DNA from 4 places in the Streptomyces sp. NPDC050759 genome. Region 4 is predicted to be linked to each of the others. Evidence: riboswitches for the same ligand, from Rfam matches in the RefSeq annotation. Region 4 holds a riboswitch; each other region holds the start of a gene.
The links. A riboswitch is a leader RNA that binds a small molecule or an ion and turns the genes downstream of it on or off. The one in region 4 is predicted to bind S-adenosylmethionine.
Positions count from the first base shown of each region.

Region 1: it holds a riboswitch for S-adenosylmethionine, as region 4 does, so the genes downstream of both, ACIBJB_RS14485 (amino acid ABC transporter permease) here and ACIBJB_RS41240 (putative leader peptide) in region 4, are expected to answer to the same signal.
Region 2: it holds a riboswitch for S-adenosylmethionine, as region 4 does, so the genes downstream of both, ACIBJB_RS00805 (aminotransferase class V-fold PLP-dependent enzyme) here and ACIBJB_RS41240 (putative leader peptide) in region 4, are expected to answer to the same signal.
Region 3: it holds a riboswitch for S-adenosylmethionine, as region 4 does, so the genes downstream of both, thrC (threonine synthase) here and ACIBJB_RS41240 (putative leader peptide) in region 4, are expected to answer to the same signal.

Region 1 covers NZ_JBITGI010000004.1:209,550-216,710, forward strand. The annotation lists gene ACIBJB_RS14455 (NtaA/DmoA family FMN-dependent monooxygenase) at 1-1,019, opposite strand, end outside; gene ACIBJB_RS14460 (LLM class flavin-dependent oxidoreductase) at 1,055-2,251, opposite strand; gene ACIBJB_RS14465 (putative leader peptide) at 2,332-2,478, opposite strand; gene ACIBJB_RS14470 (GNAT family N-acetyltransferase) at 2,424-3,230, opposite strand; gene ACIBJB_RS14475 (transporter substrate-binding domain-containing protein) at 3,271-4,293, opposite strand; gene ACIBJB_RS14480 (amino acid ABC transporter ATP-binding protein) at 4,341-5,108, opposite strand; gene ACIBJB_RS14485 (amino acid ABC transporter permease) at 5,105-6,088, opposite strand; SAM riboswitch class IV at 6,425-6,534, opposite strand; gene ACIBJB_RS14490 (glutathione S-transferase family protein) at 6,600-7,161, opposite strand, start outside.
Region 2 covers NZ_JBITGI010000001.1:177,762-184,922, forward strand. The annotation lists gene ACIBJB_RS00800 (PQQ-binding-like beta-propeller repeat protein) at 1-1,075, opposite strand, end outside; gene ACIBJB_RS00805 (aminotransferase class V-fold PLP-dependent enzyme) at 1,144-2,505, opposite strand; SAM riboswitch class IV at 2,626-2,742, opposite strand; gene trpD (anthranilate phosphoribosyltransferase) at 2,814-3,878, opposite strand; gene ACIBJB_RS00815 (cytochrome bc complex cytochrome b subunit) at 4,115-5,755, opposite strand; gene ACIBJB_RS00820 (Rieske 2Fe-2S domain-containing protein) at 5,752-6,804, opposite strand; gene ACIBJB_RS00825 (c-type cytochrome) at 6,801-7,161, opposite strand, start outside.
Region 3 covers NZ_JBITGI010000022.1:147,038-154,198, forward strand. The annotation lists gene ACIBJB_RS42045 (ABC transporter substrate-binding protein) at 1-977, shown strand, start outside; gene ACIBJB_RS42050 (DUF3263 domain-containing protein) at 1,011-1,244, shown strand; gene otsB (trehalose-phosphatase) at 1,270-2,112, opposite strand; gene ACIBJB_RS42060 (hypothetical protein) at 2,318-2,470, opposite strand; gene ACIBJB_RS42065 (trehalose-6-phosphate synthase) at 2,476-3,873, opposite strand; gene ACIBJB_RS42070 (glucosyl-3-phosphoglycerate synthase) at 3,969-4,913, opposite strand; SAM riboswitch class I at 5,051-5,209, shown strand; gene thrC (threonine synthase) at 5,227-6,510, shown strand; gene ACIBJB_RS42080 (ubiquitin-like small modifier protein 1) at 6,603-6,878, shown strand.
Region 4 covers NZ_JBITGI010000021.1:148,769-155,929, forward strand. The annotation lists gene ACIBJB_RS41225 (alpha-L-fucosidase) at 1-1,807, opposite strand, end outside; gene ACIBJB_RS41230 (LLM class flavin-dependent oxidoreductase) at 1,924-2,997, opposite strand; gene ACIBJB_RS41235 (DUF1684 domain-containing protein) at 3,046-3,870, opposite strand; gene ACIBJB_RS41240 (putative leader peptide) at 4,079-4,201, opposite strand; SAM riboswitch class IV at 4,229-4,338, opposite strand; gene ACIBJB_RS41245 (hypothetical protein) at 4,349-4,597, opposite strand; gene ACIBJB_RS41250 (hypothetical protein) at 4,675-4,908, opposite strand; gene ACIBJB_RS41255 (beta-galactosidase) at 5,221-7,161, opposite strand, start outside.

The DNA.
Region 1 (7,161 bases), on a different contig from region 4:
TGCGCACGCCCCTTGGAGATGTGGTTGTCGCTGACATCCGGGTCGATGTCGGGGAGCGGTCCTTCGGGGTCGTACGACGACAGGTCCCGGTTCCAGACGAACTCCAGGTGCTTCAGCGCGGTGGCGCCGCTGACCTGCTGGCGTCGGACGGTCCGCGCCAGTTCCTCGGCCTCGGCGTCGGTGTCCGCGAGGGCGAAGGAGGCGGCGGGCAGAATCAGCAACTGGTCGTGACGGCGGCCGTACTTGGCGAGGCGGTTCTTGACGTCGGTGTAGAAGGCCTGGCCCTCCTTGAGGGTGGCGTACCGGCTGAAGATCGCGTCGGCGGAGGAGGCTGCGAACTCGCGGCCCTCCTCGGAGTCGCCGGCCTGGAAGATGACCGGGCGGCCCTGCGGGGAGCGGGGGACGTTGAACTGGCCGTGGATGTCGAAGTGCTGACCGGTGTGCACGAAGGAGCCGGCCTTCGCGTCCCGCAGGAACACGCCCGACTCCTGGTCGGCGAGGATCTCGTCGCCGTGCCAGGAGTCGAAGAGCTCCTGGGTGGTGGCGAGGAACTCCCTGGCGCGGGAGTAGCGCTCCTCCTGGGGCAGGAAGCCGCCGCGGCGGAAGTTCTCGCCGGTGAAGGCGTCCCAGGAGGTGACGACGTTCCACGCGGAGCGGCCGCCGGAGAGGTGGTCGAGGCTGGCGAACTGGCGGGCCACCTCGTAGGGCTCGTTGAACGTGGAGTTGATGGTGCCGGTCAGGCCGAGGTGCTCGGTGACGGCGGCCAGCGCGGCGAGGACGGTGAAGGTGTCGGGGCGGCCGACGACGTCCAAGTCGTAGATCTTCCCGCCCTGTTCCCGCAGACGCAGGCCCTCGGCGAGGAACAGGAAGTCGAACTTGGCGCGTTCGGCGGTCTTCGCGAAGTGCGCGAAGGAGCTGAACTCGATATGGCTGCCGGCCTCGGGGTCGCTCCACACGGTGGTGTTGTTGACGCCCGGGAAATGCGCGGCCAGGTGGATCTGCTTCAGCGGCTTGCTCATGATGTGCGGTCCTTCCGGCTCAAAGGCTCAAAGGCTCAGGCGGCGGCGTAGCGGTTGGCGGGGCGGTCGAGGCCCAGCAGGCCACGCAGGCTGTCGGCCTCGTAGTCGGTGCGGAAGGCGCCCCTGCGCTGGAGTTCGGGGACCAGACCGCGGGTGATCGCCGGGAGATCGTGGCCGAGGACGGCGGGCCGCAGCCGGAAGCCGGTGAGGCCGGTTGCCTGGAACTCCCCGAGGAGGTCCGCGAGTTGGGAGGGTGTGCCGGTGAAGATGCGGGCGTCGCTCTGGTACGGCTCTCCCGCGAGCGTGTCGAGACGGTCCCGGCGGGCGGCGGCCTCGGCGGGGTCGTCGTCGAGGAAGACGACCAAGTCACCGAAGACATGGAGGAGTTCGTCGCTCCGTCCGGCGGTCTCCTGCTCGGCGCGGATCTCGGCGACGATCGCGCGGGCCTGGCCGGTGTCGTGCGGGGTGACATAGCCGACGTCGGCCTGGCGGGCGATGAGCCGGTAGGGGACGGTCTGGTGCCCGAGGGCGGTGACGAGCGGTTGACCCTGCGGCGGTCGGGGCGTGATGGAGGGGCCCTTGACGCTGAAGTGCTTTCCCTCGAAGTCGATGTAGTGCAGCTTGTCCCGGTCGATGAAGCGGCCGGTGGCGGCGTCGCGGATCTCGGCGTCGTCCTCCCAGCTGTCCCAGAGCCGGCGCACGGCCTCCACGTAGTCGGCGGCCTCGTCGAAGAGGTCGGTCACCACCGGGCTGTCGTATCCCTCGATCGGGGGGATCGTACGGCGGCCGAAGTGCGCTGCCTCGCCCGGGCGCGCGGTGATCTGGACGCGCAGGCCTGCCCGGCCGGTGCTGACGTAGTCGAGGGTCGCGATGGCCTTGGAGAGGTGGAACGGCTCCGTGTGGGTGACCACCGCGGTCGGGACCAGGCCTACGTGCCGGGTGAGCGGCGCGATCCGCGAGGCGATCAGCACGGCGTCGAGCCGGCCGCGGACCTGGTCGGTGCGCTCGTCGGGGTCGAGGAAGTGGGAGGACTGCGGGCCGAGGCCGTCCTCGATGGTGACGAAGTCGAGCAGGCCGCGCTCGGCCTCGACGACCAGGTCGGCCCAGTATCCGGCGGTGAACAGCTCGCGGGGCCGGGCCACCGGCTCGCGCCAGGAGGCGGGGTGCCAGCCGGTGCCGTCCAGAGCGACGGCGAGATGCAGCAAGGAGGGTGACGAAGACGAGGGGGACACAGGTGGGTGCCTTCCTGGGGATCCGTACGGGAGCGCCGGCCCGCGGATGGCAGGGCACGGCGGCTGGGGCGGCTGACGGGTCAGGAACAACAGAGCGCGGTGGACACGCGCAGGAGATCGATGTGAGGCCGGGAGTGGAGGTGGGCGGAGCGGAGTGTGCTGATCACGCCCGTCACCTCCTGCTTCTGGACGCACCACGGCGCCCGGCGGATCTCGTCATCGGCCACAACGCCGTGGCCTCGCGGGATGTTCCCGGACTGCGGACCAGGAGGACGGGCGAACGGCGGCGCAGGGTGAACCCGATCGACTCGTAGAGCCGGATCGCGGTGGTGTTGTCCGCGGCCGCGTGCAGGAACGGGGTGTCGCCGCGCTCCCGGATGCCGGCGGCGACCGCGCGGACCAGCCGGGTGGCCAGGCCCCGGCCCCGGTACGCGGGGTCGGTGCAGACCGCGCTGATCTCGGTCCAGCCGGGCGGGCGGGGCCGCTCGCCGGCCAGGGCGATCAACTGTCCCCGGTCACGGATTCCAAGGTAGGTGCCGAGTTCGATGGTCCGCTTGAGGAAGGGGCCCGGCTTGGTGCGGGCGACCAGGTCCAGGATCTCGGGCACGTCGTCGGGACCCAGCCGTACCGACTCGGGGGCCGGTTCGGCGCGCAGCGCGGTGTCGACGAGCTGGACGCCTACTCCCCCACCGACGACCTCCCAGCCGTCCGGGACCGTGTCAACGGGCTTGATCCGTACGGTGGTTCCGGGGCCGACGAGCGTGAGCAGGTCGGCCCACGCGGCGGGGTCGCCCGGATCGGCGAGGGCGGCGAAGGCGTAGACGTCCGCCGGGTAGCGGGCGGCGCGGCCGACGCGTTCGGCGAGGTGGGCGTGCGGGCCGTCGAGGGCGGCCCACACGGCGTTGTCGAGGACGGAGGTGTCGTGCGCGCGGGGTCTCGAGGAGGCTCCGCCTGCGCGGATGTCGGTCTGCTGGGCCACGGAGGCGGAGTCCTTTCCTACCGGGTTCGCCGAGGACGGGTCAGGAGTTGTCGAGCGGCAGACCGGGCGGGTTGACCTCCGCCTTGGAGACAGCGTCGTGGGAGAGGTTCCACGCGGCGAGCCACTTGGCGTACTGGCCGTTGTCGATCAGGTAGTTGATCGCGTCGGCGAGGGGCTTGGCGAGGCCGCTGCCCTTCTTGGCGGTCGCGGCGATCAGGCCCTGGAGCGATTCGCCGGCACCGGAGTACTGGCCCGCGATGCGGGTCGCGTTGGGCGTGCTCGCGGTCTGGGTGACGTGGTAGGAGGAGTTGGGGCTGGGGCCCAGGTAGGCGTCGATCTTGCCGCTGGCGAGGGCCAGGTAGATGCTCGGGCTGTCCTGGAAGTACTTGATGGTGAGCTTCTTGCCCTCCTTCTTCAGCTTGGCCTGCCACTCCAGCAGGATCCGCTCCTGGTTGGTGCCGGCGCCGACCGAGACGGTCTTGCCCGCGAGGGCCTCGTAGTCGCCGTCGAAGGTCCACTTCGAGGTCTTGAGCGTCTCGAAGGCGAGGTCGTCCTTGCGGTAGGAGGCGAACTCGTACTTCTGCTTGCGCTCCTCGGTGTCGGTGATGTTGGAGAAGCCGACGTTCACCTTGCCGCTGTCGATACCGACGAAGAGGTTCTCCCACGTGAACCGCTTGACCTCGGGTTGCAGACCGAGGACGGCGGCGACCAGGCGGGCCAGGTCGGTCTCGGAGCCGGTGAGTGTCTTCTGGTCGCTGCCCACGAAGCCCAGCGGCGGGGAGCCGGAGGGGAGCGTGCCGGAGCCGATGACGAGCTTGCCGCTCTTCTTGACGGCGGCGGGCAGTTCGGCGCTGATGGACTTCACCTCGGCGACTTTGAGCGCGGTCTCCTTGGCGGCGCCGTTGGACAACCGGCCCACGGTGACCGTGCCGGCGCTGTCGGTCGTCCTGGTGGCGGCGTCGCTGTCACCGCCGCAGGCCGCGAGCCCGCCGGCGAGGCCGGCGACGGCGGTCGCCGCGGTGATGCCGCGGATCAGGCTGCGTCGGGAGGGGTGAACGGGCATGGCTGTCCTTGGGAGTCGGGAGAAACAGGGGTGGGGAGTTAGGGGGTTCAGAGGACCTTGCTCAGGAAGTCCCGGGTCCGCTCGTGCCGCGGCCGGTCGAGGACCTCGGAGGGCGGGCCCTGCTCGACGATGCGTCCGCCGTCGATGAAGACGACCCGGTCGGCGATCTCGCGGGCGAAGCCGATCTCGTGGGTGACGATGACGAGCGTGGTGCCGCTGGTCGCCAAGTCCTTGATGACGGCCAGTACTTCACCGACGAGCTCGGGGTCGAGGGCGGAGGTCGGCTCGTCGAAGAGGATGACGCCCGGGCGCAGGGCGAGGGCGCGGGCGATGGCCACGCGCTGCTGCTGGCCACCCGACAACTGCCGTGGGTAGGCACCGGTCCTGTCGGCCAGGCCGACCCGGCCGAGGAGTTCACGGGCGAGCTCCTTGGCCTCCGTCCTGGTGAGCTTCCCGGTCGCCACCGGGGCGGCGGCCACGTTGTCGAGGACGGTCAGGTGCGGGAAGAGGTTGAAGTTCTGGAAGACGAACCCGATGCGGCTGCGCTGGGTCAGGATGGCGCGTTCGCTGAGCTCCTTCAGCCGGTCGCCCTGCCGGCGGACACCGATCGGTTCGCCGTTGACGCTGACGTGGCCGATCTCCGGCTTCTCCAGGTGGTTGATGACCCTGAGGAGCGTGGACTTCCCGGACCCCGACGGGCCGAGGATGACGGTGACCTCGCCGGGGCGCACGGTCAGGTCGACACCGTCCAGGACCCGGTGGGCGCCGTACCACTTGTGCACACCGTGCACCTCGACGGCTGTCGCGGCGGTCATACGGCGGCCTCCCTGCGCATGCGGGCCCGCAGGTCGGTGAGACCGGCGCGCAGTTTCTGGAGCGGGGTCGGCGGCAGGGAGCGGGTGGCGCCCCGGGCGTAGTACCGCTCGACATAGAACTGAACGACGGACACCGCGCTGGTGAGGATCAGGTACCAGACGGTGGCGACCAGGAGCAGCGGCACGATGTCGCCGGGGTAGGTGGAGCCCATGGACTGCACGGTGCCGAACAGGTCGAGCAGCGAGACGTAGAAGACCAGCGAGGTGCTCTTGACGAGGCCGATGAGCTGGTTGACGTAGTTGGGGGTGATCGAGCGCAATGCCTGCGGGAAGACGATCTTCCGGAACTGGTAGCCCTTGGGCAGCCCGAGTGCCGAGGCCGCTTCGTGCTGGCCCTGGTCGACGGAGAGGATGCCGCCACGGACGACCTCCGCGGCGTAGGCGGCCTCATTGAGGCTGAGGCCGATCACCGCGATGACCATGTCGGTGGCGAGCCGAGACTCGTCGAAGGAGAAGAAGGCCGGCCCGAAGGGGACGCCGACGCTCAGCGTCTTGTACAGGGCGCTGAAGTTGTAGAGGAACAGCAGAAGGACGATCAGGGGAATGGAGCGCAGAGCCCACACATAGGTCCAGCTCACCGCCCGCAGCACCGGGCTCTTCGAGAGCCGGGCCAGGGCGAGCAGAATGCCGCCGAGGAGGCCGAGGACCGCGCTGTAGGCGGTGACTTCCAGGGTGATCACAAGCCCGTCGAGGACGGTCGGCCGCAGGAACCAGTAGCCGAACCGGTCCCACTGGTAGAACGGGTTGGTCACCAGGCCGTGGACGAACTGGGCCATCAGGACCAGGACGACGGCGCTGGCGATCCAGCGGCCCGGTCGCCTCAGCGGCAGAACTCGCTGCGCTGCCAAGGGCTTTGACGGGGTGTCGGGCTGGGGCGGTGCCTCGGTGACGGACACTGCGGCACCTGGGAGTTCACTCATGAGGGGGCTCCGGCGGAGTCGGGTGTCCCCTGGGGCACGGCGAACACGCGTACTACTTCGGCAGTACGGGACGCTCGGGCACCGGGGGCTGGGCGGACGACGGCACACCGCGGGCGCGGTGTTCGTCAGGAACGCGGGGGCTGCGGAGGCGGAGGGTCAGCCTCGACAGCGGGCACGGCCCGGTGCGGTACACAGTGCGCTGTTCACGCGGAGCAGATCGACGGCGCGATCGGCGACGAGAGGGTTCGGGTACGGCCGTACGCAGCCCTGCGGGCGGCGCGTGGCCGTCCTGGGAGCTGCGTACATGGCGTCACCGTCACTGTTCCGGCCCTGTGGGCCTCGCGCTTACCGAAACGTCATCCGGTCCGGTCGTCACCTGGGGCACCCCACCGCGGTGCGAGGGTTGCCGGTCAGCAAGCCAGGGCTTGTCGCTGACGCTCATGACCGTTCTGGGCAGTAGTCAAGACAATGGCTCGAACGTATGTCAACGCCGGTCCACCTGATGGAACGGCTAACGGGTGGCGTGGGCCGCCCAGTCGAGGATCTGGACGGCCGCTCCGGCGGCCTCCAGGCCCTGGCAGTGGGCGTGGTGGCGGCGTTCGATGCCGTCGAGGTCGAGGTGCCTGCCGAAGGCCGGGTGGGCGGCGAGCCGGCGGGCGTAGGCCCAAAGGGTGGGATGGTCGGCGATGCGCTGGACGGCGGCGGCGTCCAGATGGTTGCGGTGCACGGTGTCGAGCTGGACCAGGGCGGCCCACAACTCGACGTCGGCGGCGGTGACTTCGTCGCGGATCAGGTAGGCGCGGCCGACCAGCCAGCGGTCGAGGGCGCCGAGGTTGTCCAGCAGCGTGGTCAGCGCGCTCTCACATTCCGCCGGCTCCTGGCCGGCCGACCCCGCCCGCTGCGCCGCCTCCTCGATCCCGTCCGCGCACATCCGCTCCACGGCCTCGATCTCCGACTCCGCCCCGCACGGGTGGAGGGTCGGACCGCCGGTGGCGAAGCGGCGGGCGAGGTCGCGCATGATGTCCGGGGCGTACGTGCTCACGATCCGTCCGGACCAGTCGTCGCTGAGCACC
Region 2 (7,161 bases), on a different contig from region 4:
CGCCCGCACCGCCGGCCGCCACGACCCCGGCGCCGCCCACCGCGGCCCGCAGCAGCCGGCGCCGGGACGGCGGAGCGGGCGTCGGTGGGACATGGGTGACCGCGGGGACGTCCGTGACGGTCACGGGCGCCACGTACTCGACGCGGCTCTCCCGCTCCCCCGAGTCGTGCCCGGGGACCCAGCGCGCACCGCTCCGCGCGGCCTCGGGCTCCTTCGCGGCACCGGGGCCGTACCATCCCGCCCGCAGTCCCTCGCGCAGCGATCCCGCGGTGTGCCCCGCGGCCGCGACCAGCTCCGCGGGCGTCGGCCGCGCGCCGGGCTCGTCCCGCAGACACGCCTCCACCAGCGGCAGTTGTTCCTCCGGTACGGCGGACAGGTCGACGTCCCCGGTCAGGATCCGCAGCAGAACGACCGAATCCTGCCCCTCGCCGAAGGGTTCCTTGCCGCCGGACGCGTACGCGAGGACCGCGCCCAGGGAGAAGACGTCACTGGCCGGCACCACCTGGGCGCCGTTGCGGATCTGCTCGGGCGAGAGATAGCCGACCGACCCGACGACCACGCCGGTCCGGGTCAGTGCCGTGCCCTCCAGAGCCCTGACGATCCCGAAGTCGATGACCCTGGGCCCGTCCGGCGAGAGCAGGATGTTGGAGGGCTTGAGGTCCCGGTGCACCAGCCCCTTGGCGTGGATCGCGGCGAGCGCCTCGGCGAGCGCGGCCGCCAGCAGCCGTACCGCGTCCGCGGGCAACGGTCCCCGGTCGAGCACCGCGTCCCGCAGGTTGGGCCCCGCCACGAACTCGGTCGCCATCCACGGCCGCGCGGCCTCGGTGTCCGCGTCCACGACCCGCGCGGTGTACGTGCCCGCCCCGCCGACGGTCTGCGCGGCCCGCACCTCGTGCCGGAACCGGGCGCGGAAGGTGCGGTCCTCGGCGTGCTCGGCCCGTACGACCTTCACGGCCAGCCGCAGCCCGCCCCGCGCCTCGGCGAGATACACCTCGCCCATGCCGCCGGACCCGAGTCTGCCCAGGACCTGGTAGGGCCCGATGGTCCGCGGGTCCGTCTCACGCAGCTCCTGCACCCCGTGCTCCCCCTGCTTTCCGTACGGCCGCTCAGGGGGAGCGTATACGCGCGCCGGACGCCGGTACGTCAGACGGCCGGGACGCAGCGGCCGTCCTCGGTGCGGTACGTCCACTTCGCACCGTCCTCGACCAGTTCCTTCACGGCCCGCACGAACCGCTCCACGTGCTCGTCCGGTGTGCCCGCGCCGAAGCTCACCCGGATCGCGTTGAGCGACTTCTCGCCGGGCGCGGCCTCGGGGGCGCCGCACTCGCCCTGGGACTGCGGGTCGCTGCCGAGGAGGGTGCGGACGAGGGGGTGGGCGCAGAAGAGGCCGTCGCGGACGCCGATGCCGTACTCGGCGGAGAGGGCGGCGGCGAAGTGGGAGCTGTTCCAGCCCTCGACGACGAAGGAGAGCACGCCGACGCGGGGGGCGTCGTCGCCGAAGAGCGAGAGCACGCGGACCTCGGGGACCTCGGCGAGGCCCGCCCGCACCTTCTCGATCAGGTGCTGCTCGCGGGCGACCAGGGTGTCGAAGCCGGCCTCGGTGAGCGCCCGGCAGGCGGAGGCGATGGAGTAGGCGCCGATGACGTTCGGCGAGCCGGCCTCGTGGCGGGCGGCGCTCTCGTGCCACTCCACGTCCACTCCCCCGTCCTCGCGCCGTGTGACCTTGCGGCTGGCGCCGCCGCCCGCGAGGTAGGGATCCGCGGCCTGCAGCCAGTCGGCGCGGCCGGCCAGGACGCCCGAGCCGAAGGGGGCGTAGAGCTTGTGGCCGGAGAAGGCGACCCAGTCGACGTCGAGGTCACGGACGCTCAGCGGGTGGTGCGGGGCCAGCTGGGCCGCGTCGAGCACGATGCGGGCGCCGTGGGAGTGAGCGGCCGCCGCAAGCTCCCGTACGGGCCACAGCTCACCGGTGACGTTGGAGGCACCGGTGACGCAGACCAGGGCCGGGCCCTGGGGGTCGCGGTCGGCGAGGGCCTTCTCCAGGGTCTCGACGGCCTGCCGCGGGGTGCGCGGCGCGTCGAGGTAGGTGACGCGGGCGTCCTGCCACGGCAGCAGCGAGGCGTGGTGCTCGGTCTCGAAGACGAAGACCTGGCAGTCGGCGGGGAGGGCGGCGGCGAGGAGGTTGAGCGAGTCGGTGGTCGACCGGGTGAAGACCAGCTGGTCGTCGTCGCGGCAGTCGAGGAACTCGGTGACGGTCCTGCGGGCGTTCTCGAAGAGGTCGGTCGACAGCTGCGAGAGGTAGCCGGCGCCGCGGTGCACGCTGCCGTAGTAGGGCGCGTAGGCCGCCACGTCGTCCCAGACCCGCTGGAGGGCGGGGGCGCTGGCCGCGTAGTCGAGGGCCGCGTAGGTGACCTCGCCGCCGGTGACGAGCGGGACGGTGACATCCCGGCCCAGAACGGGCAGCTGGGCACAAATGGTCCGGGCGGGGGCAGCGGTGGAGACAGACATGGGGAACTCCCGTGACAAGAAAGGTGAGATGGGTGTGCGGAGGCGGGGCTCGGCGCCCTATCGCATTCGCTTGCTCACGGAAGACTCCCTCGAATGACCAGGACCCCTGGTTTCGAGAGGGGCCCGCGCTTGCCGTAGACCTCGCTGCCTACGGCCTGGTCTTCACCCGGGGCACCCCGCCACGGACGGAGGGTTGCCGGACAGTCGGCCGGGGCCTCATGACTGTCACTCATGACCTGGTTCAGAAACGTACGTGAGGTGATCGCGGTCCCGCAACCCGTGTCCGGATGACGGGACCGCGATGCCCGCTACGCGTTGCTCGCGGCCACCCAGCGATCCAACGTGCGCCTGGCGGACCCGGAGTCGATCGACTCGGCGGCCCTCGTCATCGCGGCGCCGATCTGCTCGGCCAGCGTCCCCGAACCCGGGTCCAGCGCCACCAGCGCCGCCGCCGAGTTCAGCAGTACGGCGTCCCGGACCGGGCCCTTCTCGCCGTCCAGCAGCCGCCGCGCGACCTCCGCGTTGTACGACGGGTCCGCGCCCCGCAGTGCCTCCACCGGGACCAGCTCGAGGCCGACGTCCCGCGGGTCGAAGCTCTGCTCGGTGACCTTGCCGTCGCGCACGACCCACACCCGGGACGTGGACGTCGTGGTCAGCTCGTCGAAACCGTCGTCGCCGCGGAAGACGAGGGAGGAGTTGCCCCGCTCGGCCAGGACGCCGGCGATGAGCGGCGCCAGGCGGGGGTCGGCGACGCCCACGGCCTGCGCCTTCACCTTGGCCGGGTTGGTCAGCGGACCGAGCGCGTTGAAGGTGGTCCGGATCCCCAACTGCCCTCGTGCGGCGGCCACATGACGCAGCGCCGGGTGGAACTTGATCGCGAAGCAGAAGGTGATCCCGGCCTCCTCGGCCACCTCGGCCACCCGCTTCGGCGTCAGCTCCAGATTGACACCGAGCTTCTCCAGGACATCCGAGGCGCCGGAGGCGGAGGAGGCGGCCCGGTTGCCGTGCTTGACGACCTTCGCGCCGGTGCCGGCGATGACGATCGCCGACATCGTGGAGATGTTCACCGTCTTCGCCCCGTCGCCGCCCGTGCCGACGATGTCGACGGTCCGGCCCGGCACCTCGATGACGTTCGCGTGCTCGTACATCGTCCGGACGAGCCCGGTGATCTCCTGGACGGTCTCGCCCTTGGCGCGCAACGCCACCGCGAACCCGGCGATCTGCGCGTCCGTGGCCTCGCCGCGCATGATCAGGTCCATCGCCCACGCGGTGTCGTCGGCGGAGAGGTCACGGCCGTCCAGCAGGCCGTTGAGCAGAGCGGGCCAGGAACGGCCCGCCGCGGTGTCGCCTCCAGCGGGGGTCACAGCGCTCATGGGGCCGCTCCAGATGTCGTAGAACAAGGTGCTCCCACCCTATCCAGCCCAGGGCACGGCAAAGGGCCCCGTCCGGTGTTCGGACGGGGCCCTTCACCTCGGCCCCTCCGCCTGGGGGCGCGGGGAACTGCGCGACCAGCCCCCACCGACCCGCACCCGCCCCTCCTCGTGGCACGGCGAAGGGCCCGTCCGGGGTGTCGGACGGGCCCTTCTACCGCGCGTGGCGAGCGCAGCGATCAGTGGTGGCCGTGGCCGCTCGTGATCTCCTTGTACTCCTCGACGGTGGGCTTGGGGATCTGGGACTCCTCGCCGTAGTACGCCTCGCTCAGCTTGGCGCGCAGCTTCTCGGAGCCCTTCACCTTGCGCTCGACGCCGTTCTCGTCGACCGTGGCACCGATCGCGGCCGGCTCGTACTGCTCGTGCGCCGTGAGCGTGTGCAGCTGTTCCTGGCTGAGCGGCTCGTGCACCTCGATGAACTCACCGTGCGGCAGGCGCTTGATGATGCCGGACTCGCGGCCGTGCAGCACCTTCTCCCTGTCGCGGCGCTGGAGGCCGAGGCAGATCCGCTTGGTGGCGATGAACGCGAGGACCGGGGCGACGAAGAACGCGACCCGGACGAACCAGGTGATGGAGTTGATCGAAAGGTGGAAGTGGGTGGCGATCAGGTCGTTGCCACCACCGATCAGCAGCACCATGTACCAGGTGATCCACGCGACACCGAAGGCCGTACGGGTCGGGGCGTTGCGCGGGCGGTCCAGGATGTGGTGCTCGCGCTTGTCCCCGGTGACCCAGGACTCGATGAACGGGTAGACCGCGATCGCGACCAGGACCAGCGGGAAGATCATCAGCGGGATGAACACGCCCAGGACGAGCGTGTGACCCCAGAAGTTGATCTCCCAGCCCGGCATGACACGGATCAGGCCCTCGGAGAAGCCCATGTACCAGTCCGGCTGGGCGCCCGTGGACACCTGGTCGGGACGGTAGGGGCCCATCGCCCAGATCGGGTTGATGGAGGCGATCGCCGCGATGGCCGCGATGACGCCGAAGACCAGGAAGAAGAAGCCTCCGGCCTTGGCCATGTAGACCGGCAGCAGCGGCATGCCGACGACGTTGTTGTTCGTCTTTCCGGGACCCGCGAACTGCGTGTGCTTGTGATAGAAGACCAGGATCAGGTGGCCGACGACCAGGCCGAGCATGATGCCCGGCAGCAGCAGCACGTGGATCGAGTAGAAGCGGGCCACGAAGTCGCCGCCCGGGAACTCGCCGCCGAAGAGGAAGAACGACAGGTACGTGCCGACGATCGGCACGGACAGGATCGCGCCCTCCATGAAGCGGACACCGGTGCCGGAGAGCAGGTCGTCCGGGAGCGAGTAGCCGGTGAAGCCGGTGAACATGCCCAGGACGAACAGCAGGAAGCCGAACAGCCAGTTGACCTCACGCGGCTTGCGGAACGCGCCCGTGAAGAACACGCGCATCATGTGCACGAACATGCCGGCGAGGAAGATCAGCGCCGCCCAGTGGTGGATCTGCCGGATCAGCAGACCACCGCGCACATCGAAGGAGATGTGCATGGTCGAGTTGAACGCCTCGGACATCAGCTGTCCCTGCAGCGGGACGTAACTGCCGTGGTACTCCACCTCGTTCATCGACGGGTGGAAGAACAGCGTCAGGTACACACCCGTGAGGATGATGATGATGAAGCTGTAGAGGCAGACCTCACCCAACATGAACGACCAGTGGTCGGGGAAGATCTTGCGCATGTTGGACTTGGCCAGGGAGTAGATCCCCAGCCGGCCGTCGGCCCAGTCGGCGACGCGCTCGCCGGCGGGTGCCTTCTCGCGCGAGCGCGAGTCCGTGGTGGTCGTCTCAGTGCTCATCCGCGCTCCCAGAATGCAGGACCGACGGGCTCCTCGAAGTCGCCGAGCGCTTCGAGGTAACCCTGGTCGTTCACGCCGATGCGCAGCTGCGGCAGGGCGTGACCGGCGGGGCCGAAGATCACCCGGGCACCGTCGGAGAGGTCGAAGGTGGACTGGTGGCAGGGGCAGAGCACGTGGTGCGTCTGCTGCTCGTACAGGGAGATCGGGCAACCGACGTGGGTGCAGATCTTCGAGTACGCGACGATCCCCTCGTGCGACCACTCGAGCTCGCGCTTGTCCTTGATGTTGTCCGGCTGGATGCGGACGATCATCAGGGCGGCCTTGGCGATCTCGGTCTGGAACTCCTCGTCGTGCTCCTCCAGGCCCTCGGGCTTGGCGAAGGTCAGCGAGCCGACCGCGACGTCGGAGGGACGCAGCGGCTGGTTGGTGTTCATGTTGACGAGCTGGAGGCCCTTGCGCCACATGGTGTGGCGGAGCTTGGTGCCGGGCAGCGGGCCGAGGTCGCGCAGCAGCATGACGCCGGAGAGCGGGAACAGGGCCAGCGCGCCGAACATCGTGTTGCGGATCAGCTTGCGACGGCCGAGCGCCGATTCCTTGGCGCCCTGCTTGAAGTCCGCGTGGACCTTCGAACGGACCTCGGGGGACGCCTCGATCGGGTGGCGCTCGTCGGCGATCTCCTCGTCGGACATCAGGGTGCGGGCCCAGTGGACCGCACCCGCGCCGATCGAGAAGAGGGCGAGACCGAGCGTCAGGCCCAGCGCGAAGTTCAGCGCGTTGATGTGACCGATCGGGAAGACGAAGACCGTCTTGTCGTGGGGGATGCCCACGTACGAGGCGATGAACCCGACGGTGGCCAGCATCGACACCGTGAACAGCATGGCCACCGTGCGCTCGGACCGCCTGGCGGCCCGCTCGTCGATGTCCTGCACCCGGTGCTCGTGGGGCGGGAGGCCGGGGTCCGCGAAGGGGTTCTTCTCGTCCGCGACGCCTACCGCGCCGTGCGCGTCCTGCTCTGCGGGCAGGTTCTCTGGAATGTCTTGGCTACTCATGACTTCTTGGCCTTTGCGGTCCGAGCGGCGACCCAGACGGCGACCGCGATCAGCGCGCCGAGGCCGAAGATCCAGGCGAACAGGCCCTCGGAGACCGGGCCGAGACCGCCCAGCTCAAGGCCGCCGGGGCTCACGCTGTCGTCACCGTTGACCGCGTTCAGGTACGCGATGATGTCCTTCTTGTTCTGCTCCGACAGCGTGCTGTCGGGGAAGGACGGCATGTTCTGCGGGCCGGTCTGCATGGCCTCGTAGATGTGCTTCGCGGAGACACCCTCGAGGTCCGGTGCGAACTTGCCGTGCGTGAGCGCGCCACCCTTGCCGGTGAAATTGTGGCACTGCGCGCAGTTGGTACGGAAC
Region 3 (7,161 bases), on a different contig from region 4:
CCGACATGGCGCAGATCGGCGCGTACGCCGACTACGCGGACAAGGGGCTGCTGTACAAGGCCGACGACCTGATCGGGATCCGGGAACAGGCGGACTTCGTCGCGCAGCTGGCCTCGGCGGGGCGGATCAACGGGATGCAGTACGGCATGCCGTTCGCCGCGTCGACCCGGCTGCTCTTCTACAACAAGACCCTCTTCGCCGACGCCGGACTCACCCCGCCGACGACCTGGAAGCAGCTCGCCGCGGACGCTGAGGCGCTCAAGGCGGACGGGGTGAAGTACCCGTACGCGCTGCCGCTCGGTCCTGAGGAGGCGCAGGCCGAGACCATGCAGTGGCTGCTGAGCGGGGGCGGCGGGTACATCGACTCCGTCGGGACCTACGGCATCGACTCCGGCGAGAACGTCACGACGCTGACCTGGCTCAAGGACGACCTCGTCGGCAAGGGGCTGACCGGACCCGTCGCGCCCGAGAACCTCAACCGGGCCGCCGCGTTCTCGGCGTTCGCCGACGGGGATGTCGGCATGCTCAACGGGCATCCCTCGCTGATGAAGACGGCCGCCGCGAAGGGGCTGAAGTTCGGGATGGTGCCCATGCCCGGGGCCCACGGGGAGAGCAAGAACTCCATGGGCGTCGCCGACTGGATGATGGCCTTCAAGCAGAACGGGCACGCCGAGCAGGTCGGCGACTTCCTCGACTTCGTGTACAGCGAGAAGAACGTGCTCGCGTTCTCCCGGGAGTACGACCTGCTGCCGGTGACCAACTCCGCGTCCTCGGTCATGAGCCGGGCCTCCCGGGACTCCGACCTCAAGCCCTTCCTCGACGCGCTGCCCGACTCCGAGCTGCCTCCGGTGGGCAAGACGTCCTGGGCCTCTGTCAGCGCGGCCGTCAAGCAGCAGATCGGGTCGGCGGTGAGTCCGGGTGGGAACCCTTCGGAGGTGCTGCGCGCGCTGCAGCTGACCGCGCAGAACGCGGAGTAGTCGCTGTCAGTGGCGGGCGTTACGGTTCCGGGCATGGAGCATCCGGAGCTGGACCGCAGGGAGCGGGACATCCTCGCCCTGGAGCGCCGCGGCTTCCCGGGGCCCGGCGCCAAGGAACGGGCGATACGGGAAGAGCTGGGGCTGGCACCGGTCCGCTACTACCAGCTGCTGAACGCCCTGCTGGACGACGAGCGCGCCCTGGCCTTCGACCCGGTGACGGTGAACCGTCTGCGCCGGGTCCGGCAGGCGCGGCGGCAGGAACGCTGAGGACCGGGTGGGGGTCAGGTGAGGCTCAGGTGAGCCGCTCGGCAAGGGAACGCAGCAGGCTCACCACGCCGCCCGGGCCGTCCACCACCAGGTCCGCCCGCTTACGCAGTTCCGTCACCTCGTCGCTGCCGCTGCAGACCAGGAGGCCGGGGGTGCCGGCGGCGCGGAGGTCGTCGACCGCGGAGAAGGCCGGGAGGTCACCCAGGTCGTCACCGCCGTAGAGGACGGACGTGGCGGACAGCTCGCGGACGTGGGTCAGCAGGGCCACGCCCTTGTCCATGCCCGGGGGGCGCAGCTCCAGGACCAGGCGGCCCGGCTCCACGATCAGGCCGTGCCGGGTGGCCAGGTCGGTGAGGGGGGCGCGCAGGGCGTCGAAGGCGGCCTGGGGGTCCGGGGCCCGGCGGGTGTGGACCGCCACTGCCCGGCCGCCCTTCTCCTCGATCCAGGCGCCCGTCCCCTCGAGGAGCGCCGGCAGTTCGGCACGGACCGTGGCCACGCCCGGGTGCGGTTCGGGCGCCGTGACCTCGCCGGTCACCGCGTCCCAGCGTTCCGCGCCGTAGTGGCCGAGGACCGTCAGGTGCTCCAGGCCGGGGACGCCCGCGAAGCCGCCGTAGCGGACGGCGATCTCGGCCGGGCGGCCGGTGATCACCGCGACGGAGGCCACCTTCGGTGCCAGTTCGGCGAGGACGGCCACCGCCTCGGGGTGCGCCCGCGCCCGCTCCGGGTCCGCCACGATCGGCGCCAGCGTCCCGTCGAAGTCGAGCCCGATGACGGCCCCGGCCGGGTCCGCCAGCAGGGAGTCGAGCCCGTCCCGCCCGGCGGGCGTCACCGGGCTCGGCAGGGCGCCGGGGTCTGGTTGGCTGCTCATGGGGTCCCTCTCCGCGGGGTGAAGTTCGGCAGTCGGGGCATCGACCTGTGGCTGGTCGGTCAGCGGCGCAGTGGCCGCAGTCGGCTGGTGGCCTGGTGGCCTGGTGGCCGTGTGGCGCGGCGGCCGGTCGGCCAGTCGGCCGGTCGCCTGACGGGCGCAGTCGCTCAGCCGCCTGCCGGGGTGGCTCGTTCACGGTGCTGGGCGCTCACCGGGGCACCCGCTCGCGGTGCTCGGTGCTCATCTGGGTCAGCCGTGCGCGGTGGGCGGTGCTCATCTGGGTCGCCCGCTCGCGGTGCTCGGCGTTCACCGCGCTCAGCCGCTCATGGTGCACGGCCTTCATCGGGGTCACGTCGCTCACCGCGGTCACCGACCCACCGCGTTCAGTGCGTTCAGCTGGTCCAGGAACCACTGGGCCGGCGGCAGCGCAGTCGCCGCCGCGGCGAGTCGCTTCGCGCGTTCGGCGCGTTCGTGGGCCGGCATCGTCAGGGCCTCGTGCAGGGCCTCCGCCGTCTGCTCCACGTCGTAGGGGTTCACCACGATCGCGTCGTCGCCCAGCTCCTCGTACGCCCCGGCCTCCCGCGACAGGACCAGCGCGCACCCCTCGTCGGACACCAGCGGCACCTCCTTCGCGACCAGGTTCATGCCGTCCCGGATGGGGTTGACCAGCGCCACGTCGGCCAGCCGGTAGGCGGCAAGGGAGCGCGCGAAGTCGTCCTTCAGATTCAGCAGGACCGGCGTCCAGCCCGGCGTCCCGTACTGGGAGTTGATCTCGTCCGCCACCCGCTGCACCTCGGCCGTGTAGTCCCGGTACACCGCCAGGTCCTGCCGCGACGGATACGCGAACGCCACATGCACGACCCGCTCCCGCCACTCGGGCCGCGACTCGAGGAGCCGCCGGTAGGAGAGCAGGCCGCGCACGATGTTCTTCGACAGTTCGGTGCGGTCGACCCGGACGATCGTCTTCCGCCCCGCGCCGATCTCCTCGCGCAGGGCGACGATGCGTTCCTCGACGTCGGCCTCGTGGGAGCGGGCGCGCAGGAAGTCCGCGTCCGCGCCCAGCCCGTGCACCCCGATCCGGGTGTCCCCGAGGCCCCCGGCGAACTGCTCCGCGCACGCCGTGAAGGCGTCTGCCCAGCGGCGGGTGAGGAAGCCGAGCCGGTCGGCGCCCAGCATGCCCCGAAGGACCTGGCCCGCGATGTCGTCCGGCAGCATCCGGAAGTAGTCCACCGGCGCCCACGGCGTGTGCGAGAAGTGGGAGATGCGCAGGTCGGGACGGAGTTCGCGGAGCATCCCCGGCACCAGGCACAGGTGGTAGTCCTGGACCAGGACCGCCGCCCCCTCGGCCGCCTCCTCGGCGAGCGCCTCCGCGAAGGCGCGGTTGTACGTCTCGTACGACCCCCACTGCCGCCGGAACTCCGCGTCGAAGGCCGGCTCCAGCGGGGTCTGGTAGAGGAGATGGTGGACGAACCAGAGGACCGAGTTCGCGATGCCGTTGTACGCGTCCGCGTGCACGTCGGCCGGGATGGCGAGCATGCGGACGCCGTCCTCGCCGATCCCCTGCCGTACCGCCTCGCGGTCGCCGTCGGACAGCGCCGAGCACACCCACAGCGCGCCCGCCTCCGGACCGATCGCCGACAGACCCGAGACCAGTCCGCCGCCACCCCGTTTGGAGCGCAGCGAACCGTCCTCCTGGACCTCGTACGAGACCGGGCCGCGGTTGGACGCGACCAGCACTTGAGCAGCACTGTTGGTTGACGCCATACGCCTCAACCTAGCCCGGCCCGGAAACGCTCAAACGTACGGGTGCGCGCTGTGCGCGGACGTATACGGAACGCCCCGTTCTGTCCTCCGGTCCGTCACGCGACCTTGCGCTCCGCGTACTCCGCGATCTCCACCATCGGCGGCCGCTCCTCCGTGTCCACGGAGTACGTACGCGGCTCGAAGCCGTCCCGGCCCCGCTCGAACTGGGTGAGGGAGGGCCGGATCATATGGCCGCGGGCCAGCCTCAGCTGGGCGGTGCGGTAGATCGCGGCGGACATCCGGCCCAGGGCCTGCCCGTCCTGGTGACGGTGCTTGCGCACACCGACGTCGACCTGGGCGAGCGCGTCCAGGCCCACCAGGTGCAGGGCGTCGACCAGCATGCCCAGTTCGACGCCGTAGCCGACGGGGAACGGGAGCTGTTCCAGCAGCGAGCGCCGGGCCGCGTACTCGCCGCCCAGCGGCTGCACGAAACCGGCCAGCTGCGGCCAGTGCATGTTCAGCAGCGGGCGCGCCATCAGCTCGGTCACCCGGCCGCCCTGCCCGGCAGCGCCGCCCAGCGGACGGTCGTACATGCCCTTGACCAGGTCGACCTCGGGGTCGGTGAGCAGCGGGCCCACGATGCCGGAGACGAAGTCCGAGGAGAACTCCTTCAGGTCGGCGTCGATGAAACAGACGATGTCCCCCGAGGTGGCGAGCAGGGAGCGCCACAGGACCTCGCCCTTGCCGGGCACGGCGGGTATGCGCGGGAGGATGTCGTCGCGGTGGACGACCCGCGCACCGGCCGCGGCGGCGACCTCGGAGGTGCGGTCGGTCGATCCCGAGTCGACGACGACGATCTCGTCGACGAGCGGGACCTGCTGCATGAGGTCATGACGGATCACGGAGACGATGTCACCGACCGTCTCCTCCTCGTTGAGGGCGGGCAGGACAACACTGACCGTCCGGCCCGTGCCCCGCTTCGCCGCCATGATCCGGTGCAGCGGGCGATCGGTCACGGACCAGGAACGCGTGGCCAGCCAGCGCTCGACTTCGTTCAGCACAGTGCGCGGCTCCTCTGCCTTTGATCCATCTCGCGGTTCGGACGTCTCTCTCAACTGTCCTGGCCGTCGGTTACAGTCTTGAACAACGCGGATGACCATCGCATGTCCTGGGTGGCCCGTCGTTCACAACTTCATACCGCTCATCCAGAGGGGCAGAGGGATACGGCCCGATGAAGCCCCGGCAACCCTCCAGTCGGTTCTCGTAGCGATCGCTGACGATCGTTTCCGCGAGGCTCCCGACTCGGGAAGGTGCCAAATCCGTCTCACGGCGAGATGCGTCGTGAGGAAGATGAGGAGAAAGGGCCTCGCCTCCATGGCTGTGCAGACTGTTGCAAGCACCACGAACTCCGTCGACCTTGGTCCCGCCGCGGCGCTGAGCTGCCGCGAATGCGGCCACCGCGTCCCGCTCGGCCCGGTCTTCGCCTGCGAGGAGTGTTTCGGCCCGCTCGAGATCGCGTACGACTTCTCGGCCTACGACACCGAGGAGCTCCGCAAGCAGATCGAGGCGGGACCCGCGAACATCTGGCGCTACGCCCCGCTGCTGCCCGTCCCCGCGGACGTGGCGGACAAGCCGAACATCAACCCCGGCTGGACCAAGCTCGTCAAGGCCGACAACCTCGCCCGCGAGCTGGGTGTCGACGCCGGCAAGCTCTTCGTGAAGGACGACTCCGGCAACCCGACGCACTCCTTCAAGGACCGGGTCGTCGCGCAGGCCATCGAGGCCGCTCGCGTCTTCGGCTTCACCACACTCTCCTGCTCCTCCACCGGCAACCTCGCCGGCGCCGTGGGTGCCGCCGCGGCCCGGGCCGGGTTCCGTTCCTGCGTGTTCATCCCGCACGACCTGGAGCAGGGCAAGGTCGTCATGGCCGCGATCTACGGCGGCGAGCTCGTCGGTATCGAGGGCAACTACGACGACGTGAACCGCTTCTGCTCCGAGCTGATCGGCGACCCGGCCGGCGAGGGCTGGGGCTTCGTCAACGTGAACCTGCGGCCGTACTACGCGGAGGGGTCCAAGACCCTGGCGTACGAGATCTGCGAGCAGCTGGGCTGGCAGCTCCCCGACCAGCTGGTCGTGCCGATCGCCTCCGGCTCGCAGCTCACGAAGATCGACAAGGGGCTGCAGGAGCTGATCAAGCTCGGGCTCGTCGAGGACAAGCCGTACAAGATCTTCGGCGCGCAGGCCGAGGGGTGCTCGCCGGTGTCGGTCGCGTACAAGGCGGGCCACGACGTGGTCCGGCCCCAGAAGCCGAACACCATCGCCAAGTCCCTCGCGATCGGGAACCCGGCGGACGGTCCGTACGTACTGGACATCGCGCGTCGTACCGGCGGTGCGGTGGAGGACGTGAACGACGAGCAGGTCGTCGACGCGATCAAGCTGCTCGCGCGGACCGAGGGCATCTTCGCGGAGACCGCCGGTGGCGTGACCGTCGGCGTGGCGAAGAAGCTGATCGAGAACGGTCTGCTGGACCCCTCGCTGACGACCGTCGTGCTGAACACCGGTGACGGTCTGAAGACTCTGGACGCGGTGGCGGGTACGGGGCTCACCGCCACGATCCGCCCCAACCTGGATTCGTTCCGCGAGGCTGGTCTCGCATAAACAGGTCGTTGTCCGTCTGCGGGCCGCGGGGGCTGGTCGCGCAGTTCCCCGCGCCCCTGTCGGGCGCGTCCACCTGACCGGAGGTCCTGAACATGAGCGTTTCCGTCCGTATCCCCACCATCCTGCGCACCTACACCGGCGGGCAGGCCGAGGTGCAGGCCGAGGGTGCGACCCTCGCCGACGTCATCGCCGATCTGGAGAAGAACCACACCGGTATCGCCGCGCGCGTTCTCGACGACCAGGGCAAGCTGCGGCGGTTCGTCAATGTGTACGTCAACGACGACGATGTGCGGTTCGAGCAGGGGCTGGAGACGGCGACGCCCGACGGGGCCGGCGTCTCGATCATTCCGGCCGTCGCCGGCGGGTGACCGTATGACTGGTCATTACCTTCGGTAACGGTAATTACCGAGAGTTCATCCCATTGCCCCCTCCGCGAGAGAAGCGGAGGGGGCAATTCTCTATGGTTGAGCGCGGTACAGTTGGGGAACCAGCGGCTTTCTTCTTGCCGCGCGCATATGAGTTCTCGCTCCACATGCGATGAGAAGTAGCCAAAGTGTGTGGGTTCTTTGCGTCTTATGCTCCTTTTATGGGGCCCGACTTGCCCCGAATTCAGGCGAATTCTCACTACATTCCGGACCCCTTCCGTCCAGA
Region 4 (7,161 bases):
TCGTGTACTCGGGCGTCGTGAAGTCGTGGAAGGAGATGCCCGAGCGGTTGTTGACGGTGACGTCGATGGGACGGGCCCTGTTCTTGGCGTGGTTGAAGTACTCGGCGAGCACGTGCACGCTGTCGTTGGCGCCGCCGATGTCGCACCAGATGAGCTCGGGGTCGTAACCGTGGATCAGCTCCAGCATCTGCGGGGCCTGATAGCCCTTCACGAAGTCCTTGCCCGCGGTGTATCCGGTGTAGGGGACGGGGTCGAGGGTGTACGGGTTGCGCGGGGCGTGGCCCATCCAGGGGTTGTCCGGGTTGAACCACTCGGGCATCGAGAAGTAGAGGCCGCGGTGGAGCTCGGGCGTGTAGCGCCGGGACGCCTCGAACAGCTCCTTGACCAGGTCCCGCTTCGGGCCCATCTTCACGGCGTTGCGGTCGGAGACCTTGGTGTCCCAGAGGGCGAATCCCTCGTGGTGCTTGGAGGTCAGCACGTGGTACTGGGCACCGGCGTCCCGGAACAGTTCGACCCAGGAGCGCGGGTCGAACCTCTCCGCCGTGAAGCGCGGGATGAAGTCGTCGTAGGCGAAGTCCTCGCCGTAGGTGTCCCGGTGGTGGGCGTACGTGGGGTTGTTCGGGTCCTGCATCTGGTCCCAGTACCACTCGGCGTACTGCGTGCCGACCGGCGCCCAGGCGGGCACCGAGTAGACGCCCCAGTGGATGAAGATGCCGAACTTGGCGCTGTGGAACCAGTACGGGGCCTGGTGACCGGAGAGTGAGGTCTCGGTCGGCTGGTAGTCGGCGACGCCGAGGGACAGTCGGCTGCGCTGGGTGGCGGCCGTGGCGCCGCGGCCGGTGACCGTCACCACGCCGTCCTGGGTGGTGCCGGGAGCCGTCCCCGTGCGGTTGCGGATACCGACGCGGACGCGAGCCTGCTCGCCGGGGTCGAGGCGGCGGACGGTGGCGGGCTCCACGGTCCGGGCGCCCGGCACCGTGACGTTCACCGACACGTCGTCGGCGGCCAGGACGGCGGCGGTGCCCGCGTTGACGACGGTGGCCTCGACACTCTGGGCGCCGGTGGATGTCAGGAGTGAGTTCGTGGAGTGGGCGTCGCGCAGGATCAGTGCGCGTCCCTGGGCGACCGGCTGGAGGGACAGCGCGAACACGTGCAGCGAGGTCTGGTTCGGCTCGGGTGCGTGGGTGACCGGCAGGGTGATGGCGATCGCCTCGCGCTGCGGATCGACCCACACCTCCGATGTGCCGATGCCGACGCTGTGTTCGTCCTTCGCGCCGTCCGGACCGTAGCGGTACGGCGCCGACAGTGAACCGCCCGCCGCGTACCAGTCCGCTCCGGTGAGACCGGCCGTCGTGGCCGAACCGTCCGCGTAGTGCACCGTTGCCTTGCCCGAGGCGTTGCCGTAACTCCCCGAGGTGAGGAAGTAGGCCGCCATGTAGCGGCCCTTGGGCAGGTCGATGCGCTGACCGAGCGCGACGACGTTGTTCTTGGCGCCTGAGGCAGAGGACGGGAAGACGAAGGGAACGCCGTCCACCTCCACCTGGCCGGCCGGGAGTTCCTCGCCCGGGAACGTGTAGCCGGATCCGTCGAAGTCGCCGCCTCGCGCTGAGGCGGTGTCGATGGCGTCGTTGTTGTAGAGGCTGTCGAGGGGGACAGGAACCGGAGCGGGCACGGGCGCCCATGTCCGGCTCTGCTCTGCGACCGCCTGAGCAGCGTGGGCGTCGGTCGTGGAGGCGAGGGAAAGCGCCGCTGAGGCAGCGACACCCGCCGTGACGCCGAGGACATGACGTCTTGGATACGTACTCATGGCGGCTCCCAATCATCGGATGTCTTGATGATTGGGGAGCCGTAAGGGAGTGTCAATGGGGAGTGCGCGGAAGAAAGTTGAAGTAGAGGTCGGATGGGTAGGTGGTTATGGAAGAGTCAGACAGTGGGAGACTCGAGGCGGCGGAGTTCATCGATCGACGCGTCCTGGTTCAGCGCGGTGGCGGGCCGCCACCCCAGCTCCGGCGCGATCAAGTGCCGTACGTCGTGCAGGATCTGCTCGTAGTCGCCCCGGTGGAATTCGTACGGCAGCTCAAGGCGCAGCTCCGACACGGCGGCGACCACGGGATCCGCGGCCAGTTGCTCCAGGATCTGTTCCGCGGTCCCGATCACGTCCGGGGCGAACAGGATCCGCTTCGGGCCCTGCGGCGCGAGGGTGCGCGCGTGCCGACTGGCCGCGTAGTCCCGGTAGCGTGCGCGCGTGGTCGGGTCCGCGCTGTCGAAGGGCACGATCACCCGGCCGAGCGCCACCCGTTTCGGGCGGTCCTCGGCGAGGGCGCGTCGGTACTCGGAGAGCAGGGCGAGTTGGGCGGTGGTGAAGTCGTCGGTGCTCTCGCCGCTGACGATGTTGCCGCTGAGCAGGTTCAGGCCGTGCTCGGCAGCCCACCGGATCGAGCGCAGACTGCCGCCGCCGTACCAGACCCGGTCCACCAGGCCGGGGTTGTGCGGCTGCAGGCGGGGCCGCTGGGTGTTGCCGGGCGACTGGATCACCGTGTCCGGGCCACCGAGGTAGTCGCCGCGCATGTTGTCGAGGACGCGGGCGATCCTGCCGTACGACAGATCGAAGCCACGCCAGTCCCCGTCGTACACCAGGTCGCCGAGGAGTTCGGCGTGCGGCATGCCGGTGCTGAAGCCGACCTGCAGCCGGCCGCGGGACAGCACGTCGGCCAGCGCAAGGTCCTCGGCGAGCCGGAACGGGCTCTCGTACCCGATCGGGATGACCGCGGCCCCCAGCTCGACCCGCTCGGTGCGCTGGCCCGCCGCCGCGAGGAAGACCGCTGCCGAGCCGACACCGTGCTCGAGATGACGTTGCCGGATCCAGGCGCCGTCGAAGCCCAGCCGTTCGCCGTACTCGAACAGCTGAAGCGTCTCCTCCAGGCCGGTGTACGGGTCGTCGTCGGCGAAGTTGCCCGGGGTGAGAAAGGCCAGCGAGTTGATCGCGGGGGTGCTCATGCGGTGTCCGCCCCTCTTGGTCGTGGTCGTCTCGGTGGCGCCAGGTGCTCAGGACCCGCCCCGCTCGCGGGGGATCCTCTCCCCGGCCTCGATCGCCACGGGCAGCCGGTTCTCGGCCGGCGGCAGCGGGCAGGTGGCCAGATCGGTGTAGGCGCACGGCAGGTTCGCCGCCCTGTTGAAGTCCAGGACGACCGTGCCGTCGGCGGCGGGCGGGTCGAGGGCGAGGGCCCGGTTGGCCGCGTAGGTGGTGACCCCGGAGGTCGCGTCGGTGAACAGCACCAGCAGACTGCCCGGAGCGTGTCCGGAGAACGCGGTCAGGGCCAACTCCCGTCCGTCCAGCTCGAATTCGATCCGCCCCGGCGCGTCGTACACGTGCTCAAGGCCCTCGACCGCGGCGCCCACGGTAGTGGGCCGCGGCTCGTCGAAGGCCGTGTACCGGCCGGTCACGGACCAGCGCGGGTGCGGGGCGTAGGCGGGGGTGCCGGTGAAGGCGGCGCGCAGGGGTGCCTCCGGGTGCCGGGGACGGACGATGTCGTGTCCGCCGCGCTTGGCCACCTCGATCACCGCGTCGCCCCAGGCCACGTTCACTCCGCCGCGCTCCGGCAGCACCCCGAAGCGGTGCTCGCCGCGCACGGGGGTGCCGTCGACGACCAGTTCCTCGCCGTCGTCGAGGACCACGACGACCCCGTCGGCGCCGGTCGACCAGGAGCCCGGAGCGTCGGGGAAGCGCTGCGGCTCGTCGACGAGCCAGTGCAGGCCGGTGATCGCGAGGAATCCGTGCGGGTCGGCCAGGCGTGCCTCCTGCCTGGTGTGCCACTCCTGCCAGTCGTGGGCGAAGGCGGACAGGTCTGCGGGGGTGTCCTGAACGGTCATGCGTGCTCCTTCTACGGATGCGGGCATGGAGATGAGGGGATGGTGTCGCTCACGAAAGGAGCGGCACGGTGTGAGAGCGCCGAGAGGGAACAGGCTCAGGAGTTGCCGCGGGTGTCAAAACCGGCGGTGAGCGGCTTCAGACGTACCAGCGGTGAGCGGCTTCAGGCGCACCAGCGGTGAACGTCTTCAGACGGTCGACGGGACCCAGTCAGCCATGACACAGGCAGCTGGTGATGCGCTGCAGGTCGATGTGACGTCGACGGGAGAAGCGGGGGAGAGTCGCCGTAGCCGGAATGGAGGAACTCGAGACGCTGCTGTACCGCACGCTCACTCCTCCTTGTCCGGCCCCTGCGACGGAGCCACGCGCTTGCCGGGTCGGCGACCCGGCCGGGCTTTCACCTGGAGCACCCCACCGCGTCGGAGGGTTGCCGGTCAGCAAGCCAGGGCTTGATGCTGACACTCAATGCCATGTGAAACGTTATCTACCTCCGTCGTAATCAGTCAACGGGGCCCGGGTGTCCTGGTCCGGGTAGCTGAGGACGGGTTGACGGGCCGTGAGGCGGGGGCGCAGCAGTGACAGGACGGCGGCCGCGGTGAGCAGAGCGGCACAGAGGAGAGTCGCGTGGGCGAATGCCGTACGGGGGCCGCCGGTTGATCCCGACGTGCCGTGCAGATAGCTCCCGGAGATGGCGCTCAGGGCGACGGCCGCGGCGATCCGCTGGGCCATCTGGAGAATGCCACCGGCGACTCCCGCGGCCTCGGCCGGGGCATGCTGAAGAACCAGGGCCTGGTTGGGGGAGACGGTCAGCCCGGCGGCGGCACCGGACAGGAGCTGAACGGCGGCGAGCAGCAGAGGGAGCGCGGTGCGCGGCGCGGCGAGGGCGACGGCCGCGCCGCCGGGTTCCGGACGACGACTTGTCCTGGACCGGGGACGGGGACCGGCTTCTGCGTGACCGCGAAGTCCTCGGGCCGTGGCAGCCCGTCGGGGATGTCGGCCAGCAGAATCTCACGGGTCGTGGAGGGCAGGACATCGGCCATGTCGGGGCTCCTGGACGGGTTGGAGGGTGAGCGCGGTCTGTGCAGCCGGACCGGTCCGGCTGGAGGCGCGCAGACGCTAACCCCTGACGTGCGCGTCAAAGGCAAGGCGGTTGCGGTCACCGGCACGAGAGCAACTTGTCTACGTGCAGGGCAAGTCGCCCGCCCCATACGGTGCTGACGCGAATGAGCGGCTGCCGCCCGTCGCGCGCCACGGGAGCAGACGGATCGGGGAGGTGCGACTCCTGCTGTCTGGCGCACAAGATGGCGCAGTGCCCTCGTGCCGACTGTGTCCGGCCACCGCCGGCCGGTGGATCAGCGGGGCTCGCGGACCACGGCGACGCCTCCCGGTGGGACGGTGACGGTTCCGGTGACCGGTGTGCCGGTGAGGAGTTCGACGCCTTCGGAAGGTGCTTCGGCGCCCTTTCCGGTGTGGTCGATGAGGAACAGGTAGTCGGCCTCCGCGCCGCGGCGCCGGACGACCTCGATCCCGGCGGGTGCGTCGTGCTCCGGTGTGACGCCGGCCTCCTGACGGATGCGGTCGAGCAGGGCGGCGAGCGTGTCCTGGTCGGGGTGGGTGCCCAGATACCAGGCGGTGCCGCTGCCGTGCCGGTGGCGGGTGATGGCGGGATGGCCGGCCAGTGGGCCGTCGGCATGGGAGGCGACGGCCTGTGCGCCGGTAAGTCGGATGCGTTCCGACCACAGGTCGGCCGTGGCGCCCGACACCACGTCGCCGGTCAGGCCGGTCTTCTCTCCGGGCAACAGGGGGAAGAGCTCGTCGGTGACCACGCCGAGGACGTCGCGGAACGCGCCGGGGTAACCACCGAGGTACACATGGGCGTTCTCGTCGACCATGCCGCTGTGGAAGCCGACGGCCAGCGTGCCCCCGCGCTCGGTGAATCCGGCGAGATTCGCCGCGGCTGCCTCCGCGACCAGGTACAGCGAGGGTGCCAGGACGAGTTTGTAGCGGTCGAGTTCGCGGTCGTCGGGGCGTACGAAGTCGACGGCGACCCCTGCCCGCCACAGGGGGGTGTACCAGTCCCGTACCAGGTCCTGGTAGCGCAGTTCGCTGCTGGGCTGGGAGGGCAGTTCCACTGCCCAGCGGGCGTCCCAGTCCCACACGATCGCCACCTGTGCCGTGCTGGTGGAGTCCCGTACCTCGGCCAACGCCCCCAGGTCTGCGCCCAGTTGGACGACGTCGCGCCAGATCTGGCTGTCGGTTCCGGCGTGCGGCAGCATCGCCGAGTGCCACTGCTCGGCGCCCGCCTTCGCCGCCCGCCACTGGAAGAACGCGATGCCGTCGGCACCGTGGGCCACGTGCGCGAGCGCGTTGCGGCGCATCTCTCCGGGCCGCTTGGCGCGGTTGACGGGCTGCCAGTTGACGGCGCCGGTCGAGTGCTCCATGAGGAACCACGGCCCGCCCGCGAGCGAACGCATCAGGTCGCCGTGAAGCGCGATGTCGACCTCGGCCTCCGGGTCGTCGGACAACAGGTAGTGGTCGTTGGAGAGGATGTCCAGCTCCGGTGCCCAGCGCCAGTAGTCGAGGGCGTCGATGGTGCGCAGGACCAGGAAGTTGGTGGTCGCGGGGATATCCGGAGCGGCCCGGCGCAGTACGTCGCGCTCGGCGGTGCACAGGGAGAGCAGTTCATCCGAGCAGAAGCGGCGCCAGTCGAGCTGCTGGGTGGGGTTCGGGGGAGCCGCAGTGGTGCGGGGCGGCAGGATCTGATCCCACGAGGAGTACCACTGGCTCCAGAACGTGGTGCCCCAGGCGTGGTTGAGGGCGTCCAGGTCGTCGCCGTAGCGGGCACGCAGCCAGCTGCGGAAGGCGGCGGCGCTGGTCTCGCAGTAGCAGGCGTCGTTATGGCAGCCGTACTCGTTGTGCACGTGCCACATGGCGACGGCCGGGTGGTCGGCGTAGCGCTCGGCAAGCGCCCCGGCGATACGCAGCGCCGCCCGACGGTAGGCGGGACTGCTCGGGCAGAACGTCTGGCGACTGCCGTACGACAGCGTGCGGCCATCCCGGTCGACCGGCAGCGCTTCCGGGTGCTGGCGGAAGAACCAGGCCGGCGGGGCCGCCGTCGGTGTCGCCAGGTCGGCGGCGATGCCGTTCTCCTGGAGCAGGTCGAGGATCTTGTCCATGCGGGCGAAGTCGTAGACGCCCTCGGCCGGTTCGAGCAGCGCCCAGGAGAAGATGCCGACGCTGACCATGGTCACCCCGGCCTCGCGCATCAGGCGCATGTCCTCGGCCCAGACCTC